4 regions of the Halobacillus sp. ACCC02827 genome follow, and region 3 is predicted to be linked to each of the others. Evidence: riboswitches for the same ligand, from Rfam matches in the RefSeq annotation. Region 3 holds a riboswitch; each other region holds the start of a gene.
The links. A riboswitch is a leader RNA that binds a small molecule or an ion and turns the genes downstream of it on or off. The one in region 3 is predicted to bind S-adenosylmethionine.
Positions count from the first base shown of each region.

Region 1: it holds a riboswitch for S-adenosylmethionine, as region 3 does, so the genes downstream of both, QRD89_RS17610 (O-acetylhomoserine aminocarboxypropyltransferase/cysteine synthase family protein) here and QRD89_RS18120 (methionine ABC transporter ATP-binding protein) in region 3, are expected to answer to the same signal.
Region 2: it holds a riboswitch for S-adenosylmethionine, as region 3 does, so the genes downstream of both, QRD89_RS03775 (Na+/H+ antiporter NhaC family protein) here and QRD89_RS18120 (methionine ABC transporter ATP-binding protein) in region 3, are expected to answer to the same signal.
Region 4: it holds a riboswitch for S-adenosylmethionine, as region 3 does, so the genes downstream of both, QRD89_RS18640 (5-methyltetrahydropteroyltriglutamate--homocysteine S-methyltransferase) here and QRD89_RS18120 (methionine ABC transporter ATP-binding protein) in region 3, are expected to answer to the same signal.

Region 1 is NZ_CP128168.1:3,336,649-3,341,665, reverse strand. Features, by position in the region: gene QRD89_RS17610 (O-acetylhomoserine aminocarboxypropyltransferase/cysteine synthase family protein) at 1-1,588, opposite strand, end outside; SAM riboswitch class I at 1,703-1,812, opposite strand; gene QRD89_RS17605 (DUF2188 domain-containing protein) at 1,960-2,157, shown strand; gene QRD89_RS17600 (NAD(P)/FAD-dependent oxidoreductase) at 2,245-3,471, shown strand; gene QRD89_RS17595 (hypothetical protein) at 3,502-3,954, shown strand; gene QRD89_RS17590 (TetR/AcrR family transcriptional regulator) at 4,239-5,017, opposite strand, start outside.
Region 2 is NZ_CP128168.1:747,336-752,352, reverse strand. Features, by position in the region: gene QRD89_RS03780 (glycoside hydrolase family 3 protein) at 1-725, opposite strand, end outside; gene QRD89_RS03775 (Na+/H+ antiporter NhaC family protein) at 1,188-2,507, opposite strand; SAM riboswitch class I at 2,625-2,729, opposite strand; gene QRD89_RS03770 (ABC transporter substrate-binding protein) at 2,798-3,874, opposite strand; gene QRD89_RS03765 (ABC transporter ATP-binding protein) at 3,892-4,665, opposite strand; gene QRD89_RS03760 (ABC transporter permease) at 4,689-5,017, opposite strand, start outside.
Region 3 is NZ_CP128168.1:3,441,745-3,446,761, reverse strand. Features, by position in the region: gene QRD89_RS18135 (metal-sensitive transcriptional regulator) at 48-305, opposite strand; gene QRD89_RS18130 (DUF421 domain-containing protein) at 447-1,160, shown strand; gene QRD89_RS18125 (DUF302 domain-containing protein) at 1,214-1,597, opposite strand; SAM riboswitch class I at 1,771-1,888, shown strand; gene QRD89_RS18120 (methionine ABC transporter ATP-binding protein) at 1,981-3,009, shown strand; gene QRD89_RS18115 (methionine ABC transporter permease) at 2,999-3,661, shown strand; gene QRD89_RS18110 (MetQ/NlpA family ABC transporter substrate-binding protein) at 3,677-4,513, shown strand; gene QRD89_RS18105 (M20 family metallopeptidase) at 4,527-5,017, shown strand, end outside.
Region 4 is NZ_CP128168.1:3,554,441-3,559,457, forward strand. Features, by position in the region: gene QRD89_RS18630 (YibE/F family protein) at 1-473, shown strand, start outside; gene QRD89_RS18635 (YibE/F family protein) at 470-1,240, shown strand; gene QRD89_RS18640 (5-methyltetrahydropteroyltriglutamate--homocysteine S-methyltransferase) at 1,339-2,445, opposite strand; SAM riboswitch class I at 2,529-2,632, opposite strand; gene QRD89_RS18645 (carbohydrate kinase) at 2,817-3,926, shown strand; gene QRD89_RS18650 (pseudouridine-5'-phosphate glycosidase) at 3,923-4,861, shown strand; gene QRD89_RS18655 (malate:quinone oxidoreductase) at 4,994-5,017, opposite strand, start outside.

The sequences.
Region 1 (5,017 bases), 110 kb from region 3:
TTTCCTCATCCTCCGCTATTGCCTCATTAATCCACAAAATTCCGTGCGGCTGCTGCTCGATAATCGGTTCATCTGTGTTCAACCGGTCAAAATGAAGGATATCCACATAAGTAGGTGCCTCTTCTTCTGAGGATAGATCCACAATCGTATAGCCGAGTTGAGCAAGTCTGTTTACATCCTCCGGAGAAGGACTTGTGGTAAACCCGATCGTCCTTTTCCTCAGTTGGCCTTCTGAACGATCCAAGGATGATTGTAGAATCGGCAGTGCTGGATGGTTCCTGTTTTTACTTGCCGACCCAGCACCTGTAGCTTGGCGGATGGCAGCATCCAATTCATCAATCAAGTCATCAACCGACTCCAGGCCTACAGACAGACGCACGAGCTCCTCGGTGACGCCCGATTTCTTCAGGTCATGCTCGTTCAACTGTTGGTGTGTGGTGGATGCGGGATGAATAATTAACGATTTTGCATCGCCGACGTTAGCTACATGGGACCACAATCCGATGTTGTCTATCAGTGTACGACCAGCTTCCCTGCCGCCTGAAATACCAAAAACGACGATGGAGCCGTGGCCGTAATGGAAGTACTTCTCAGCAAGGGGGTGGGTAGGATGATCGGGTAATCCCGGATAACGCACCCACTCGACTCCTTCATGTTTTTCTAAATACCTGGCAATCTCGAGTGCCTGATCCGCATGCTTTTTAATTCGGAGATGCAGCGTCTCCAACCCTTGCAGCAACAGGAAAGCATTTTGCGGGCTTAGGCATGCCCCGATATCCCGGAGAAGTTGGACGCGGAGTTTAACCGCGTAGGCTGCGGGACCGAGATCGGCGTAGCGGATTCCATTGTAGCTCTCATCCGGAGTTGTAAATCCAGGGAACTTCTCGTGGTCCCAGTTAAAACGGCCGCTGTCAATGACGACACCGCCAATCGTCGTGCCGTGTCCCCCGATCCATTTCGTAGCGGAGTGGACGACGATATCCGCGCCCCATGCGAAAGGTTGGCATACATAAGGGGTGGCAAAGGTGTTATCGATAATAAGTGGGATGTGATGACTGTGGGCTACAGCTGCCACTTTCTCGATATCGAGAACATCCAGACTCGGATTTCCAATCGTTTCCGCGAAAATAGCCTTTGTATTTGAGGTAATGGCTGCTTGGAAGTCGTCATGGCTGCTGCCTTCAATGAAACGAACATGGATTCCATACCTCGGAAGGGTATGGACGAAGAGGTTGTATGTGCCGCCGTAAAGGTTGGAGGAAGCCACGATTTCATCTCCGGCCCCTGCAATATTCAAAATGGCGAGTGTGATCGCTGACATTCCGGAAGAAGTAGCTACAGCTGCGGCTCCGTCTTCCAATAAAGCCATCCGCTGCTCGAAAGCATCCACGGTCGGGTTCATGATCCGCGTATAAATGTTTCCCGGTTCTGCAAGGGCGAACAGGTTCTGAGCGTGGTCTGTGTCTCGGAAGACATAAGAGGTCGTTTGATAAATCGGCACTGCGCGGGAACCGGTAGCCGGGTCTGGCTCCTGTCCGCCGTGTAACAACAAAGTCTCTGGACCGTACGGGTGGTTAGGGAAAGTCATCAATCATTCTCCTCCTTGGATTGTTGTTCCTAGGAACCTCTACCTTGGTGGCGGAAGGCAAACGAAAAGCCCTCTTCTGTAAGAAAGAAGAGGGCTGTATGTACGGATTACCTCCCCTTATCTTTCAGATCACCGGATCTGTAGGATTTAGCACCTTTTCAAGTCTTTGCTTGATGGTTGCCGGGCGTCGTAGGGCCTAGTCCCTCTGCCGCTCTCGATAAGAGTGTATTCGATTAGTCTGACTTGTTTGAAATTATATACGTGTGCCTGTGCAATGTCAAACCCTTTCTCCGAGGTCTTTGATGTTTGAGTATGCATCCAGCTGGGAATGCTCTTACTACATTCAAAAATAGTAGAGGAGTGAAGATAGAATGAAAGAATATAGTGTAGTCCCAAATAAAGACGTAACAGGCTGGTTTGTTAAAATCGAAGACGTGGCTCCGACAGATCTTTACGATGAACGTGATACTGCCATCGAAAAGGCTGAAGAAATGGCGAAAGGAAACTCACCAAGCAAGCTTTCCATTATGAATCAGAATCACGAAGTAGAAGAAGAGCGCACGTACTAATACATGACTCCCGGAAACGGGAGTTTTTTTATGTTATGAATCTGGTAGAGTGGAAGCAGGATTAGTAGAAAAGAAGAGGGGATCTTTATGGACAATCGCTATGATGTGGTCATTGCAGGTGCACGGGTGGCAGGCGCGAGTTTAGCAGTTCTGCTTGGAAAACTCGGAAAAAAAGTACTTCTTATAGATAAAGCTCCTTTCCCGAGTGATACGTTATCAACTCATTATATGTCGCATACCGGTTACTTAGAAGAACTCGGCATTTTAGACAAATTGCTGGCTGGCGGCCTGCGGAAGGTGGATCGGATGAGGACACATATCGGTTCCAGTTACATAGATGGCCCGAGGTCTGCCTACACGGTCATACCAAAGCGTGACCGCCTGGATATGCTTCTTATAGAACGCACCTTCCTGTACGAGGGAGTAACCTTTCTTTCAGAGACAGCTGTGCGGGAGGTTTTGTGGGATCAAGACCGCATGGTAGGGGTGAGGATAAAAGGGAAAGGGAGAGAGAAAGAGGTGTATGGTGATTTAATTGTCGGAGCAGATGGTAAACATTCGACGATCGCCCGCCAGGCAGGTGCGGAAGTGTATCACGATACACCGCCTCTCAGACCAGTGCTGTACGGATATTTTGAGGGAATTCCCCCTTTGGAAACGCCTACTACGGAAATATTTCTTCATGAAGGAAGAATCGGCTTTTTGTTCCCAATGGAACAAGGAAGAGATTGTATCGGTCTTGAGGTTCATCCGGATGAGTTTAAAACTATGATGAAAGATTCCCCCGAAGCGTTTGTCCGTATGTACAAGCAGCTGTATGGAATGGAAAAGCGGTTGGAGAATGCCCGTTTGCAAGGAAGTATCATCGGGACCTCAGGGGTGCCTAACTTTTTCCGTAAACCTTATGGAAACGGATGGGCCCTGATCGGCGATGCAGGTCACAGTAAAGACCCAAGTACAGGACTTGGTATTAATGATGCTTTCATGCAGGCGTTTCTGCTCGCAGATGCGTGCATGCGGATCGATGCAGGTGATGACAGGGAAGTGGTCATGGAAGCTTTCCAGAAAAAGCGGGATAAACACCTCTTCCCGGGCTTTCAGTTGACGCTGGATTATATCCACTCGTTAAAAAGGTTCTCGAAGAATGAACTTGCCCTGTTTCAAGCGATGGCTGCCAACCCGATGGTATGGAACAAAGTGGCGCCGAAATTGGGGGATTATTTGAGAGAAGGGACCAGAGACTTTCCTCTGCTTTACCAATCTGTCGAAATGGAAGCGGAAGCATTCGGATATGACAAGGATTCCTCTCCCTGACGGCGAACTATATAAAGAGAGGTGATGGGGATGGAATGGACGAAAGAAACCGCATATGCAAAGCTGCAAGAGGTTTATACAGATAAGGTCATGCAGGAGGAGAAGCGGAGAGTGTTCCAACAAGTTTACCGGCACCTTCGTGAACATTTGGATGATCTATGTGTCAGTCATGGTTTAAAGGAGCAGGCGGAGAAACAGCTTGGATTCTTTAAGGAATATACGTTCATGCCGGGAGATAATCTGTTTCAATCCATGCGTCACGTTTTTCTGTTGGCAAGAGGCGAAAGAAAAGAGGAAGAGGCAGTGACCAGGCAGCACTTGGAACGGATCTATCGCGCGCTTTATCAGCCGGCAGGTTTGAAGAATCCATATATCCCGGATTCGTTTTGGGATACACCGGTCGGGGTAGCTTGTCTTGTTGCGGAAGAAGGAATTGAAGCGGCTTATCCTGTGCTCGATCAAATCATGGAAGCGGAGAAATAAAACCAAAGCCAGTCACATTTGTGACTGGCTTTGGTTTGCTTCCGCAGTGGTTTTGGAGTCGGTGTGCTCCGGGCTTTCCACGGGACGTCCAGTGCTCCTCGTAGCTTTTCTCTATCAGGGACCTGTCTGTTTCCGCTGTTCCTGTTGCCCATTTTCATGTCCCAAGATTGTCCTACTATAAGTCAATGAACGAGAGAGTGTTTGAACAAGAAACGTTTTTACATATGCGGAGAGGATTATTGTTCTATCTTTATCCTCTCCAGTTTCCACACAGGTTTGTAATCTTAGATTCTGTAGAAAAGGCGGAGCTCCTGCAGGAACCCCTTATAATCCTCGAGGGGTTCTAAATTGGCAGAGAGAGCTTTCAAAATGGCGGGACGTGGCTCCTCCCGTTTGATCTCTTCCATCAATACAGTTAACGTATCCGCTGTATCGCGATCTGCCTCTTTTTTTCTGGTCTTTAATTCTTCCAGGAAGACCTTTTTACGATTGTCTGTAAAAGCATCCGGCAAAATGTTCTTAATAAAGGATTCGTTGATGACTGGTTGGTCATTGTGCTTCTCGAACCCTTCCACTATATAATCCGCGTATCTTAACATGGAACGCGAAATCGCTTCATAGTCTACGTCAGCTGCTTCAATAATAATTAAATCCATATAACCCTTCAGTATTCCCTGCATTAACAGGCTGACTTCCCAGAGGATATCCTCTTTGTCTTCTCCGTAGATTTTCCTTAGATGGTAATGGTAGAAGAGGTAGGATTGAAGTCGTGTTTTATTGATGAACTCCTCAATATTGTCATTGAACGGAATGGCCTGCTCGCGGATCTGCATTATTATGAAATCTCTGTGCGCTGCTAACTCTTCATAGGTGACCTGCATCTGTTTCAGGAAGGTTTGGCGGGCATCTAAATTTAATTCATTAATGCTGTCGATCTTCCCTTGAATCTGATCATAGTAATAGTGGAAAATGTCCATCAGCAAGGCGTCTTTTGACTTGAAGTGAAGGTAGAATGCACCTTTCGATATTCCGCATTGTGTAGCAATTTCCTGTACTGATGTCG
Region 2 (5,017 bases), 980 kb from region 3:
CCGGATTGCAGCCTTGTGACGATTCCACCTTCCTGATCAATGGTCATAAGCAGTCCAAATTTCTCACTCGAACTCTGGTAATCGTCGACAAGCGTTGTCGTTTGCTCTGTGGTTACGACATTTTCACGGAAAAGAATGACTCCTCCCAAATGATATTGTTTTACCATCTGCCCTATTTCAGCATTCATTTCCGTGACATTTTTCCCCTTCCAAGTACGGAAGTCAGGCATCAACATCTGTCCGACTTTCTCCTCCATTGTCATTTTATCGATGGCATTCCTTACGATGTCATACTTCTTTCCTTTCTGCTTCATCAGTACAGGAGTAACCTCGGACTGCCCTTTATGCTTCTTTCGTTTGAAATGGACGGCGATCCGGTCCTGATCCTTCCCGCTGCGGACGGTAATCCACGCTCGCCCGGGTTTTCCGTGCCATGTTACTTTTCCATGTTCATCCACTTCCGCCACCCGTTTATTGTTGGACGACCACTTCAGATTCTCCTCGACCTTCTTGAAGTGACCATCTTTGTAAACACGCAGCACCTCCATCTGAACCGTATCCCCTTTAATTGTCCTGTCCGCTTCCGGTACGTTCTGCAAAAGAATTAACTCTGTTCCCTTGTTCGACTTTTTCCCGTCCGCCGATACCGGTCCGGTCATCGTTCCCGGAATCAACAGACAGAATGTAAGCAGCACAACAAACCAACCTCTTCTCCTGCCTTTCACTCTACATTCCTCCTTGCCTTTATTTATTTGTAAAAGTAAGACCGCTATCCCGCATGACGATCGAACTTTCCCAACAATGGCGGATCATGATGAGAGTCTTTATTATGGAAGCGTTTACAATATGTAGTAAAAGCGTACCGAATATAACTATAGTCGTCTATACCACATAAGACCCCTCTCTCTCTTTTTCGACTGTTTTTTTCATTCTATAGCCCCATTACAATAGATTCATTTTGAAATATAATATCAAATTCATGAACTATTTAAAGAATTAATATTTCATTCGAATTTGAAAAAATCTATTAAGTGACCAACTACCTCCGCCTTCCTTTATGGCCGCTCACCGGGCGCCCAGTGGAAAGGTCCCTTCTCCTGGAGCCCGATCTCTCCCCCAGCCATACCACCTTTTCCAAACGAAAAAGAAGCTCCCTATTTCAGGGAGCCTCTTCCAGTCAGAGAATATCAGGATCCTTTTTGAGCGGAAGGATCTGCTTTCTGAACCGTAAACTTAGGAAACTTGAAGACAATAGCAAGAATTCCGGACACGGCTGTTAAGATCGGATAAATACAAAACGGTACGATTGCAATAGGTGAAATCGATGCCACACCGGCTACAGCAAGGAGTTGGGCTCCGTAAGGAATGATTCCTTGAACAGAGCTTGCAAAGATGTCCAACAGGCTGGCGGATCTTCTCGGTTCAATGCCGTAATCATCAGAGATCTGTTTGGCTAATGGACCGGCCGTGATGATCGAAATCGTGTTGTTTGCAGTGGACAAATTGATCGCGGTTACGATACCGGCGATACCGAACTCTCCACCACGATTAGACCGGACACGTTTATTCACCGCTTCCAGTAGATACTCAATTCCGCCGTTATAACGGATCAGCTCTACAAGTCCTCCGAGCAGGATAGCGATCATAGACAACTCCTGCATGTTAGCGAAGCCGTCTCCGATCAGGTTAATCAGTTCCATCCCCGAGAATTTACCGAGAATCAAACCGACAATTCCGGCTGCTACCGTTCCGCCGATCAGAACGAATATGACGTTTACCCCAAGGATGGCGAACAGGAGCACTCCGAGATATGGAATGACTTCAAGGAAATTATACGAGTATGTTTCCCCAAGATCTGCACTCGCACTGGCTGTCCATACTGCAAAAATAACCGCTGTTACTATGGCAGCCGGAAGAACGATAAAGAAGTTCGCCTTGAACTTTTCTTTCATTTCCGTGCCTTGTGTTCGAACAGCTGCAATGGTTGTATCAGAAATGATGGAGAGGTTGTCCCCGAACATAGCCCCACTTACAATGGCTCCCATAATCAGCGCCACACCAATATCTGTTTGTTCTGCGACACCAAGTCCGATCGGGGCTAAAGCTACAACTGTCCCTGTGGAAGTACCCATGGAAATGGATATGAAACACCCAATGACGAACAGGCCGACGACCATCCATCCACCAGGCAGGTAGCTCAGGCCAAGGTTGACGGTGGAATCTACAGCCCCCATTCCCTGTGCGACGGAAGCAAATGCTCCCGCGAGCAGGAAGATCACAACCATCAAGATGATATTCGGGTGTCCTCCCCCTTTGGAGAGTGTCATGATTTTCGTTTCAAAATCTGTTTTTCGATCCATAAGCAGCGCTACCAGTATAGCTGCAAACAGAGCGACGAGTACAGGCATTTTGTAGAAGTCACCTGTCACGATCCCTGAACCAATGAACAATACAATAAATACTACAAATGGAATAAGTGCAAAAATATTTGCTTTCGGTTTTGTCATCTTTTCTGCCTCCTTCTTGGTGAACTCATGAATGTTTCTGTGATACAGACAAGACCAGGCCAAACAAATAAAAAAGAAGCCCTCTTTAGGATAAGAAGGCTTCTTTGTTTCCGTCCCCTCTTATCTGTCAGGTCTAAAACCTGCTGGATTTAGCACCGGCCAACTGTGTTGGTGGTTGCTGAAGCTTCTTAGGACCAGTTCCTCCACTTCTCTTGATAAGAACTATTCAATTGAGTCTCTCGTTACTTTACATCATTTTTTTCTCTCTGACAAGAGAAAAACTTGGAATGTTACTTTTTATCATACTCTCCGATAATGTCCACGGCTTTGGCTGCCAGAGAAGGGTCTACAGCCTCATCGAAATCTACTTCGCCGATGATGGCACCATTGGAGTTGTAAAAGTCGAACTGATCTTTAATATCCTCCACGAACATACTGCCGTCCGGATCCAGTCCTGTCACGCCGACTTTCTTCCATATTTCAGGATCCTTCAAAGCGGTGTGTTTTGTCATGATATCAATGACTTCATCAAGTCCCTCGCCGTGAAGAAATGCATCGTTGTAATCGCGTACCCCCTTCAAATAAGCAGCCATGAAGCGGAGCGATACGTCTGTTTCTTCTTCAACAAATTCCGGTGAGCCTAGAACCATCGCGATTTGTGCTTCTGGAGCATAATCCGTAGCATCACCGAACCGCACATGTAACCCCTGCGATTCTCCCTGTGTTATCAAAGGCTCTATCTGCAGGGCAGCATCTATGGATTTATTCCCCATCGCGGCCAGCATATTACCGAAATCCGACATTAAAACAACCTCTACGTCCTTCTCAGTCAAGCCGGCATGCTTCAGCATTTCATGAAAGATGTAATCATCCACGGCATTCTTTGAAGATACAGCAATCCGTTTTCCTTTAAAATCGGCATACTCCTTGATTTCATCCTGAAGGTCTTCTCTAATAACAAAACTGAAGTAGGAATTGCCATCGAAATAGTGCCCTTTATCAGCGATGATCTTCACATCGATTCCCTGAGCGATCGCATTGAAGAACGAAGCGGTGGAGACTCCGCCGGCGATGTCCACTTCACCGGAAGCAAGCGCCGGCAGCATATCATCACTGTTGGCGAATGTCGTAAATTCGATGTCTATGTTATAGTCATCGAAATATCCTTTCTCTTTCGCGATGTAAAATCCTGCACCGGACGCCGCACCGTCCTCTGCAATAACTACCTTCTGACGCTTCTCAAGCGGAGCCAGATCGCCGGATACGGTTTCTTTCTGCTTTCCTTGTTCAGACTCCTTATCACTGCAGCCTGCTGCTATACCCAAAAATAAAAAAAGAGAGATAAAGATCCATAATGATTTACGCATGGGATGTTTCCCCTTTCTTAAATCCTTGATCGTTGCACTTCTTCCTGAAGATGATTCCAGACCTCCACGAATTGTTCCGCCATGACAGGGTCAGCCCTGACCTGCTCCATATTTCTTGGTCTGGGGAGCTCGATTCGTTTTTCCTTTACAATCCTCCCCGGCTGGGCACTCATCAAGAGAATCCGGTCGCTGAGCAGGAGTGCTTCATCGATACTATGTGTAATGAAGAGGACCGTTTTTTTCGTTTCGGCCCAGATGTTGAGTAATTCTTCCTGCAGGATGAATTTATTCTGTTCATCCAATGCTGCGAACGGTTCATCCATCAACAATATTTCCGGGTCATTTGCGAATGCTCTGGCAATGCTCACCCGTTGTTTCATTCCTCCGGAAAGCTCTCTAGGGTAAAGCTTGGCGAAACGCTCCAGCCCTACTTTTTCTAAATAATACGCGGTCCGTTCCTTGATGACCGCCGCTGGTACACGACGCATTTTCAAACCAAAACTGACGTTACCCTCCACGGTCAGCCACGGAATCACCCCCCGTTCCTGGAAGACCATCGACTGAAGTGGCCGGTCTTCCTTTGCTCTTGCGATGGTGAATGACCCGGAACTCGGTGTTTCCAAATCGGCTAGAATTCTGAGCAGTGTCGTTTTTCCGCACCCGCTCGGTCCGACTAAACAGACGAACTCTCCATCGGCAATATCCAGATTGATTCCTTCCAATGCTGTGACTCTGCTTTCCTTTTTATAAAATACTTTCGTCAAATCCCTGATGGAAATTTTCGCATCCATTCCACCTTCCCCTTTCTCCTTCATCAACGCCAAGGGAGTAATTTACTTTGCAGTCCTCTCAAGATTAATGAGAATAAATAGCCGAAGAACGAGATGAGTACGAGCCCTACAAACATTTCTTTCAACATGAATGCCTTATAGGAGGTCCAGATTAAGTAGCCGATACCGGAATTCGCTCCCATCATTTCCGCTGCTACTATCGTAAGTAAGGCGATCGCCTGCCCCATTTGAATCCCTTCAAGCATGACCGGTAAGGAACCCGGGAGAGCGATTTTGAAGAAAAACTGTTTCGAATCTGCTCCGTAATTCTTTGCTACGTCCAAATATATTCTGTCGATGTTGATGACACCGG
Region 3 (5,017 bases):
ATTGGGTTATACTAATACGTGTAGGGGTATATTGTAAAGTAAAAAAATTATCTGCTTTTGACTAGCAATTGAACAGCTTCGTTAATGGACGCTTCTGTTGTCTGATCGTCATCGGACCCTTGAATGCACTCTGCAAGGTTGGAGCTGACGACAAGACCGATGGCACGATCGATCGCGCTTCTGGATGCAGAAAGCTGTGTGATGACATCTTTACAGTCTTTATTCTCCTCCATCATTTTCAGTACGCCTCTCAATTGCCCTTCTAATCGTTTCACTCTGTTTTTCATAGCTGTGTTATATTCCACTGCGTCGGCCTCCCTTAAGCAGTTATTTTTGTTCGCTTTGAACAGTACATGACTAATAATATACCCCTAGTGGTATTTTTGTCAACAAGAAAAGATTCGGATAAGAATACCGATAGAATACCAAGCTAAGGAAGAGGTGACATGATGGAACTTTGGATGGATACCTGGAAGGTACTGCTTAGAATCGTCACAATCCTGCCATTGCTTTTGGCCGTAGGTCTCTTTATGGGGAAGCGGTCGATCGGTGAACTACCTGTCTTTGACTTCGTTGTTGTCCTGGTTCTCGGCTCCGTGGTGGGAGCGGATATTGCTGATCCGAATATCAACCACATCCATACGGTGACAGCTATTATAGCGATCGCGCTCTTACAAAAAGTCATTGTATGGATGAAGCTGAGGAGTCCTTGGTTCGGTAAGTTATTGACCTTCGAACCAACTGTTGTCGTTTTCGAAGGGAAGATGATTGGTGAAAACGTTAAGCGAATTCGCTATTCCATTGATAACATAATACAAATGCTTCGGGAAAAAGATGTATTCCGGATTGAGGACGTATACACGGCAATCATAGAACCGGACGGGAGATTGACGGTGCAATTGAAGCAGGGAAAAGAGCCTGTTACTAGAGAAGACATAGGTATGTGGAATAGGGGTGGGGGTTATGACATCCCCTTGATTATGGACGGTATTTTACAAAAGGATATGATAGCGCGTATGGAAAAGACAGAAGCGTGGGTAGAGAAACAGATCACTCCCCATGCGGTTTCGGATATCTTCTACGGAGCGGTAACCAACCGGGGATCTTTTCACTACTCGTTGAAAGGTACGGATCCGAAAATTCCGCCTATCGAGCATTAAATGGAGATCCCTGGTAGAGTGCGGATGGGTGAACCCTGACCAGGGATCTAATTTCACACGCTTTTGCTTATACAGTGAATCAACCGTTCCTCGATATCGGAGGCGAGTGATTGAACGGCAGCATCGCCAATGAGACTTACAAGAGCAGTTGGTTTCGGCATTCCGATCTTTGTTGTGCCCTGCTCATCATATACGACCATTTTACAAGGGAGAAAATAACCGGCAAGGGTATTCTCGGATAGGATGCTTTCTGCTTCTTTCGGATTACACACTTCAAGAATACGAAATTCCTGATGGAAGTCCAATCCTTTTTTCGTCAGCTTATCTTTGACATTGAACTTCCATAAGACCCCGAACTGCTCCAGACTCAGCTGTTGTTCCAGGCTTTCCACTGCATCCTCGACACTCTTCTTCGTTTCAACTGTATAATGAAACATAGAATCCTCCTTTTTAATTTCCTGATTTATGGCTATACATACCCTTTAAGGTATTTATGGAATCTGAATTTCTCCATTTTTCTGAGAAAAGTTACAAATGGAATTGACAAGGTGGATGAGGCTGTATTATCATTTTCACCAGTGACATAATTGAATAACGAATTGAATCGATCTTCTTATCTAGAGAGGTGGAGGGACTGGCCCTTTGAAACCTCGGCAGCGGATCTGAACGGATGTCTCCGTCAGAAACTGTGCCAACTCCAGCACGCCTGTGGGCGTGACAGATGAGGAGAGACGGATCTCATATACATACGTGTGAGCCTCTCTTCTTGTTTTATAAGAAGAGAGGCTCTTTTTGTTTAGGAAAGCATAGGAGGGATTCGATGATCCAGTTTGAAAACGTATCGAAAGTGTATCAGCACGAAGGGAAAGAACTGCGTGCCGTCGACCGTGTCGATTTGACGATACATAAAGGGGAAATCTTCGGAGTCATCGGTTTCAGCGGCGCTGGAAAAAGCACGCTCGTCCGTCTTGTTAATTTATTGGAACGGCCGACAGAAGGAAGGGTCGTCGTCAATGGAGAGGATTTGACGAAGCTGTCCAAACCGGATTTAAGGACAGTCCGGAAGCGCATCGGAATGATCTTTCAGCATTTTAATCTGCTGGAGTCCAAAACCGTCCACCATAACGTGGCATTTCCATTATCTCTTGTCGGTACGCCGAAGAAAGAGATAGATCAAAGGGTGAAGGAAATTCTAGCCTTCGTCGGTCTGTCTGAAAAGGCAAATCATTACCCGGACCAGCTGTCCGGCGGGCAGAAACAGCGGGTCGGTATCGCCCGAGCTTTGGCGACCTCCCCTGATATTCTATTATGTGACGAAGCAACGTCCGCTCTCGATCCGGAGACAACCAAGTCAATCCTGGAACTTTTGAAGAAGGTGAGAGACGAGTACGGCATTACGATTCTGATGATCACTCACGAAATGAATGTCGTCCGTGAGGTGTGTGACAGGATAGCAGTGATGGAAAACGGACGTGTCATGGAGAGTGGATCCATTTTCGACCTTTTCTCCAATCCGCAGCATCCGACAACCAAGAATTTCGTAAGGACGGTGATGGAGAATGATATACCCGCGTCTATTCTAGACGGCATCGAAAAGCGCCATGCCTCCGGGAATATCTACCGGATCACCTTTGTGGAGGAAAGCGCAGGACAGCCGGTCCTCTCACAGGTGGCAAAACGTTTTGATGTGGAAGTAAATGTACTGTTCGGACAGATTACGGAACTGCAGGGTATTCCATTCGGTCATTTAGTCGTGGAGTTCCAAGGGGATGCGAAAGAAATTCTTAAAGCGATCCACCATATCCAACAAACCGTAACGGTACAGGAGGTGACTGCACATGCAGGTTAATTTGATGGATTTTTGGCCGAAAATATGGGAAGCGACATATCAGACCCTTGTCATGGTCGGTATATCCCTCCTGGCAGCAGCGCTAATCGGCCTGCCGCTTGGAATACTTCTCGTTGTTACGAGACAGGGAGGGCTGCTTCAAAATAAACCGTTCTTTAACGGATTAAGTGCGGTTGTGAACTTCTTCCGTTCCATTCCGTTCATCATATTGCTCGTAGCGATCCTGCCGTTTACACGTCTGCTTGTCGGTTCATCGATCGGGACAGCAGCAGCTGTCGTTCCGCTCGTCATCTTCTCTGCTCCGTACATAGCGAGGCTTGTGGAAAGCAGCTTGCTTGAAGTGAAACCAGGAGTCATCGAAGCAGCAGAAGCGATGGGAGCGACACCGTGGCAGATCATACGTCGTGTTTATATACCAGAAGCATTGAGTTCTATTATTCTTAACTTGACGATTGCAACGATCGGTCTCGTCGGTGCTTCCGCCATGGCGGGCTTTGTTGGAGGCGGAGGTTTGGGAGATTTGGCCATCTCTTACGGCTATCAACGCTTTGAAACAGATATTATGATTGCAACGGTCCTATTGCTCGTACTGATTGTGCAGCTTACGCAGACGGTTGGAAACTTTATATCAAGAAAAATACGTAGACAATAACAGGGGGATATTATTATGAAAAAGTGGGGATTTATTTTAGGTTTCATCGCAATCATCAGTTTTGTATTAGCAGGGTGCTCCAGTGAAGGCGACGCAGCATCTGGTGAGAAGACGAAAGTGAAGGTAGGCCTGAATGGTTCCGGCGTCCCGATTTGGGAGAAAGTCCAGGAGAAAGCAGAGAAAGAGAATATTGACATTGAACTGGTTGAATTCGCGGACTACGTGCGCCCGAACATGGCACTTGCTGATGGAGATATCGATTTGAACGCTTTCCAGACGGTGTCGTATTTTGATTCCTTCATAGAAGAGCACGATTTAGACTTGAAGCCGATCGGTACGACGATCATTGCTCCAATGGGTGTCTATTCCGAAAAATATAAAGATGTAAAGGACATTCCTGATGGAAGTTCCATCGCTGTCCCGAAAGAAGCAACGAACATGGGACGCGCTCTGCTTCTCCTTGAGCAGGCGGGTCTGATCGGTCTACCGGAAGATTTCGACGGAAATGGATCGCTCGATATCATTGAAGATAATCCGAAGAACTTGAAATTTGAGCCGATTGTTGCTGCCCAGACACCACGTGTCCTTCCCGATGTCGCTGCATCCGTCATTAATAATGGAGTCGCGGTTGAAGCAGGATTTGTACCGGTGGAAGACGCTGTCTATATTGAGGATGAAACCGCTCAACCTTATATCAACATCATTGCGGCTCGTGCCGATGAAGCAGATAAAGAAGTCTACCAGAAAATCGTTGAGCTTTATCAAGAAGAGGACGTAGCGGATCACATTAAGAAAACATATAACGATTCCCTTATTCCGACATTTGTCCCATTGGAAGATATCGGCTGGTAAAGGAGTGGAGGAAATGACTACAGAAACAGCAACTTCTCTTTCCACCCTTCTTGAGCAAAAGATAGAAGGGAAGCGGGGAGAATACCTATCCATCAGTCACAGCATTCATGAACGCCCGGAAATAGGCAACGAGGAATATTTCGCTGCAGATACGCTGACCACTCTTTTAGAAAAGGAAGGGTTTGTCGTCGATCGGAATATTCCAGAACATGAAACGGCCTTCCGTGCGGTGAAAAGCTCTGGTGTTCCCGGACCTAAAATCGGGTTTTTGGCAGAATATGATGCCCTGCCGGGTCTTGGTCATGCATGCGGACACAATATTATCGGCACAGCCTCTTGTGCGGCTGCCATTGCATTAGGGGAATTGATCAGTCAAACCGGAGGAGATGTCGTCGTACTCGGCACACCGGCAGAAGAAGGCGGACCGAACGGCAGTGCGAAAGGAACATTCGTCCGCCACGGACTCGTCCAGGATTTAGATGTCTGTATGATGGTTCATCCTAT
Region 4 (5,017 bases), 110 kb from region 3:
TTTCTTTAGCGATCGCCTATTTCGTCATCCAGGCCCTGCAGGGGAACGGCCTCCGCTATGAGGAAATGCAGTATTTGACCCGTCCGTACAGGGAAGTATTCATGGCCGGGCTGTTCATCGGCTCGCTTGGTGCCGTGATGGACGTATCGATCACGATCGCTTCATCACTGTTCGGACTCTATGAGAAGGATGCCGCCATCACAGGAAAGGCATTGCGGAAATCCGGTATGGACATCGGAAAGGACGTCATGGGGACCCTGACGAGCATCTTGTTCTTCGTCTATGCCGCCGGCTCGATCCCGTCGATTCTTCTCTACTTGAAGAATACATCGCCGCTCGGCTTCACGCTGTCCATGAATCTGTCGCTTGAAATCGCCCGGGCGCTTGTCGGCGGCATCGGCATTGTCCTGACGATCCCGATCAGTGTCTACACTACACTGTTCATCATTAACGCAAAGAGGAAGAGATCATGAATGTACTAGTCGCCTTAACCGCCATATTATTCCTATTGATGGTCCTCGTCGGAGGAAAAAAAGGAGTACGATCGTTCGCATCGTTATTCTTCAACTTCGTCATTCTCATCGTCGCGCTGTTTTTCATGCTCGATCCGCACATCAATCCGATCATCGTGACCATCATCGCCTGTGCGGTCATCAGCTACGTCAACCTGATTTACGTGAACGACTGGAATTTGAAGACGGGCACCGCGTTTCTCGCTACGATGGTCACGATCGCCATTTTGCTCGTCGGCATCCATTTGATTACAGATATGTCGATGATCCAAGGGTTCAGTGAAGAAGATTCCGACAGCCTCGCGCCCTACTCGTTATACATCGGGCTCGATTTCGTGAAAATCGCCGCCTCCGTCATCATCATCGGGACGATCGGCGCCATCACGGAAGTGGCGATTTCCATCACGTCATCGATGAGTGAGGTGCAGCACCACCATCCGGAGATCTCAAGGAAGGACTTGTTCGTCTCCGGCATGAACGTCGGCCGCGACATCCTCGGGACGGATACGAACACGCTGTTCTTCGCCTTCTTCGGCGGCTACCTTGCCCTGCTTATCTGGTTCAAGGATTTGGACTATTCGCTGGGCGAAATCGTCAATTCCAAAGTGTTCAGTGAAGAAATGATCGCGATCTTCTGTGCCGGCATCGGCATTGCGCTCATCATCCCGGTCACAGCGGCCATCCATTCCTTTTTCGCGGTGCGGAGGAAAGCGATGGCTGCTGAATAATAGCCCTTAGGAGAGGGCGAGGCGTCCCTATTTACCGGAGCCCGCTCTCCAAACAAAAAAGCGTCCGGCTCGTAAGCCGGACGCTTTTTCTATACTATCTATCTCCAAACTTCCTCTGCAATTTCAAGCACGTGTCGGATCTTCGCCCACTGCTCTTCCTCTGAAATCACATTCCCCTCTTCCGTCGATGCGAACCCGCACTGCGGGCTGAGACAGAGCTGGGACATCGGCACATAGTCGGATGCCTCTAAGATCCGGGCTTTGATCCGGTCCGGGTCTTCCAGTTCGCCGGTCTTCGATGTAATCAGGCCGAGGACGACCGACAGATCCGGGCGGTTGACGTGACGGAGCGGTTCGAAGCCGCCGGAGCGTTCATCATCGAATTCCAGGAACAGGCCGTCGACGTCCAAACCGTCGAAGATCGTCTCCGACAGCGCTTCATAGCTCCCTGTCGTCATGAAGGTCGAACGGAAGTTTCCGCGGCAGATGTGCATCGTGATCAACAGGTCTTCCGGACGCTCTGCAATCGATTCGTTGATCGAACGGGCACACAGGGTAGCGGCACGTTCCGGATCGCGGCCTTCCGCAGCAATCGCTTCTCTGCCTTTTTCCGAGAAAAAGCTCGCCCAGGCGGTATCATCGAGCTGCAGGTAGCGGCACCCTTCTTCGTAAATCCGCTGAATGAATCCTTGGTACGCATCCACCAAATCCGCGAGCAGCGCTTCATCCGTCGGGTAGATCTCCCTGTCGATGTCGGCACGGAACAGCAGCATGTTGGGGCTCGGAATCGTCAGCTTTGCGACGGAATCGCCGGCGATTTCTTTCAGGAAACGGAAGTCCCTGATCGCCGGATGATCCGTGAACCCGACCTTTCCAGTCACTTTGACACCGCGTGCCTTCGTTTCCACCCCGTCGAACTGAAGTCCCTTCTCCTTGTCGTAGCCTTCCACTCCATCGAGTCCTTCAAGGAAATCGAAGTGCCACCAGCTGCGACGGAAATCCCCGTCTGTAACGGCAGGAAGTCCTGCCTCTTTCTGTTTCGCGACAAGCTTCGTTATCTCTTCGTCTTCGATCCGGCGAAGCTCTTCTTGGGAAATCGTCCCCTCCGCTTTCTGCCGGCGCGCTTCCTTCAAACGCTCGGGTCTCAGGAAGCTCCCGACATGATCGCCTTTGAATGGAGCTCGTTTGATGGTTGAATTCGTCATCTCTATCATCCTTCTTCCGTTGAAATTAAAAAAATCCACACTTCTCACCATAAGAAGAGCGGATTACCTGCGTATCTAACCTCTTCTCATCTGCAAGCACGTACGCTTCTGGAATTAGCACAGTACCCGTCAGGAGTCTGCTGCTAAGGCTTCAAAGGGCCAGTCCCTCCACCTTTCTCGATAAGAACGTTTATCTATGAAGTTGTTAGCCCCACTATACAGCAATTCCCAAACGATTGGCAACCTGTTGTCGGAAAATTTTGTCGATAAGTCGGACGTACGACCTGTCTCTATTTTATTGCTAGCTTTTTCCAATTCAGCTACTTTAGACATATGTTCCATGAATCAAACATTTGTCCGGAGGGCTGTCTATGTTACCAAACAAACTGACCGACCGCGAACGTCAGGTGTATGAACAGATTGCAAATAACCCGTATATTTCCCAACACGACCTCTCCCAAATCCTCGCCCTGTCCCGGTCCACCGTCGCCAACGTCATCTCCCAGCTTGTACAGAAAAATATTCTGCTCGGCCGCGCCTATGTCCTGAATCATTCCCGTCCTGTCCTCTGCATCGGTGCCGCCAACGTCGACCGCAAGTATCACTGCCTGGAGCGCTTCGACTATAAGACATCGAATCCGGTGCGATCGACCGCAAGCGCCGGCGGCGTCGCCAGAAACATCGCGGAAAACCTCGGTCGTCTCGGAAACCGGCCGACACTCATCACTGCTGCCGGCAGAGATGCCGACTGGGAGATCATCGCCCGCGCCTCTGCCGAGTATATCATAATGGACGGCGTCCTCCATCTGCCGGACCGGAACACAGGCACGTACACCGCTGTCCTCGACGAGCACGGAGAAATGACGATGGCCTTCGCCGATATGGCTATTTACGACGCTGTTCTTCCGGAGGAGATCCGTCGTCACGAGAAGAAATGGAAGCAGGCCGAATGCGTCATCGCCGATTTGAACTGCCCGCAGGAGACGCTCGCCTTCCTGCTTAAGGAGGCAGCCGCCGACCACACGCCGGTCGCCTTCATCACCGTCTCGATACCGAAAATGAAGCGGCTGCCCGCAGATATCAGCGGCCTGACGTGGCTGATGACGAACGTCGAAGAAAGCGCCGCACACTTCGACATTCCCATTCAAAACGAAGACCAGTGGAAAGGCGCCGTTGAACACTGGCTCGCCTGCGGTGTCCGCTATGTCACGGTGACATGGGGCAAGCGGGGTGTCATGGTCGGGGAAAGCGGTGGCAGCATCCGCCACTATCCCGCCCCTGCCCTCGACACGACCGTAGACGTCACGGGCGCCGGAGATGCATTCTCCGCTGCTGTGCTGCACGCCTGGCTCGACGGCAGTCCACTGTCCGAAGCCGTCCATGCCGGACTGAAGAGCGCCGCCCTCTGCGTCCAGACGACAGCGACCGTCCATCCCGATTTGACGACCCATCTAATAAAAAAACAGGAGGAGTTCCTATGAATCTCAATCCCTATCTCTCCCTATCACAAGAAGTGAACGAAGCTTTGGATAAAGGAAAGCCTGTCGTCGCCCTCGAATCCACCATCATCTCCCACGGTATGCCGTATCCTGAAAACATCGAAACGGCGAAGGAAGTCGAGCAGATCATCCGGGATAACGGAGCCGTCCCGGCGACGATCGCCATCCTTGACGGCCAAATCAAAATCGGGCTGACAGCGGAAGAATTGACAGCGCTCGCCTCAAGGGATGATATCACCAAAGCTTCCCGTAAAGACCTCCCGTATCTGCTTGCGACCGGCCGCTCCGGTGCGACAACGGTAGCCGCAACGATGATTTGTGCCGACCTCGCCGGCATCCACCTGTTCGTGACCGGCGGCATCGGCGGCGTCCACCGCGGGGCCGAAACGACGATGGACATATCGGCAGACCTGGAGGAGCTCGCCAGGACGAACGTCGCAGTCATCTGTGCCGGTGCGAAATCGATCCTCGACCTCGGCCTGACCCTCGAGTATCTGGAAACGAAAGGAGTACCGGTGATGGGGTATCAGACAGACTCCCTTCCTGCCTTCTTCACGCGCACATCCGACTTTGCCGTCCATTTCCGCGTCGATGCCGCAGAGGAAATCGGGCGCATCCTTCATACGAAATGGGAGCTCGGTCTTCAAGGAGGAGCCGTCATCGCCAACCCGATCCCTTCCGGTCACGCCCTTGATGCGTCCTACATGATGGGCGTCATAGAAGCGGCGCTCGTTGAAGCGAAGAAGCAGAGCATCACAGGCAAGGACGTCACACCGTTCCTGCTGGATCACGTCAACCACACCACCGAAGGCAGAAGCCTCGCCGCTAACATCGAACTCATCAAAGCGAATGCCGGACTCGGAGCCGCCGCAGCCGTCGCTTTTTACGAACAAAAGAAAAAAGCCTATCAGCGATAGGCTTGTCCAGGAAGAAGCTTTGTTTCCATCCGCCGGCGGGAAAAGGGGGTACCTTTCCCCTTCTCCGACCCGATCGGCGACTGCTTTTGGAAAACGATATGCTTCTTATTTTTTTCTTCTTTCTATACACCCCTAACTAAAGATCAGTTCCTTTTT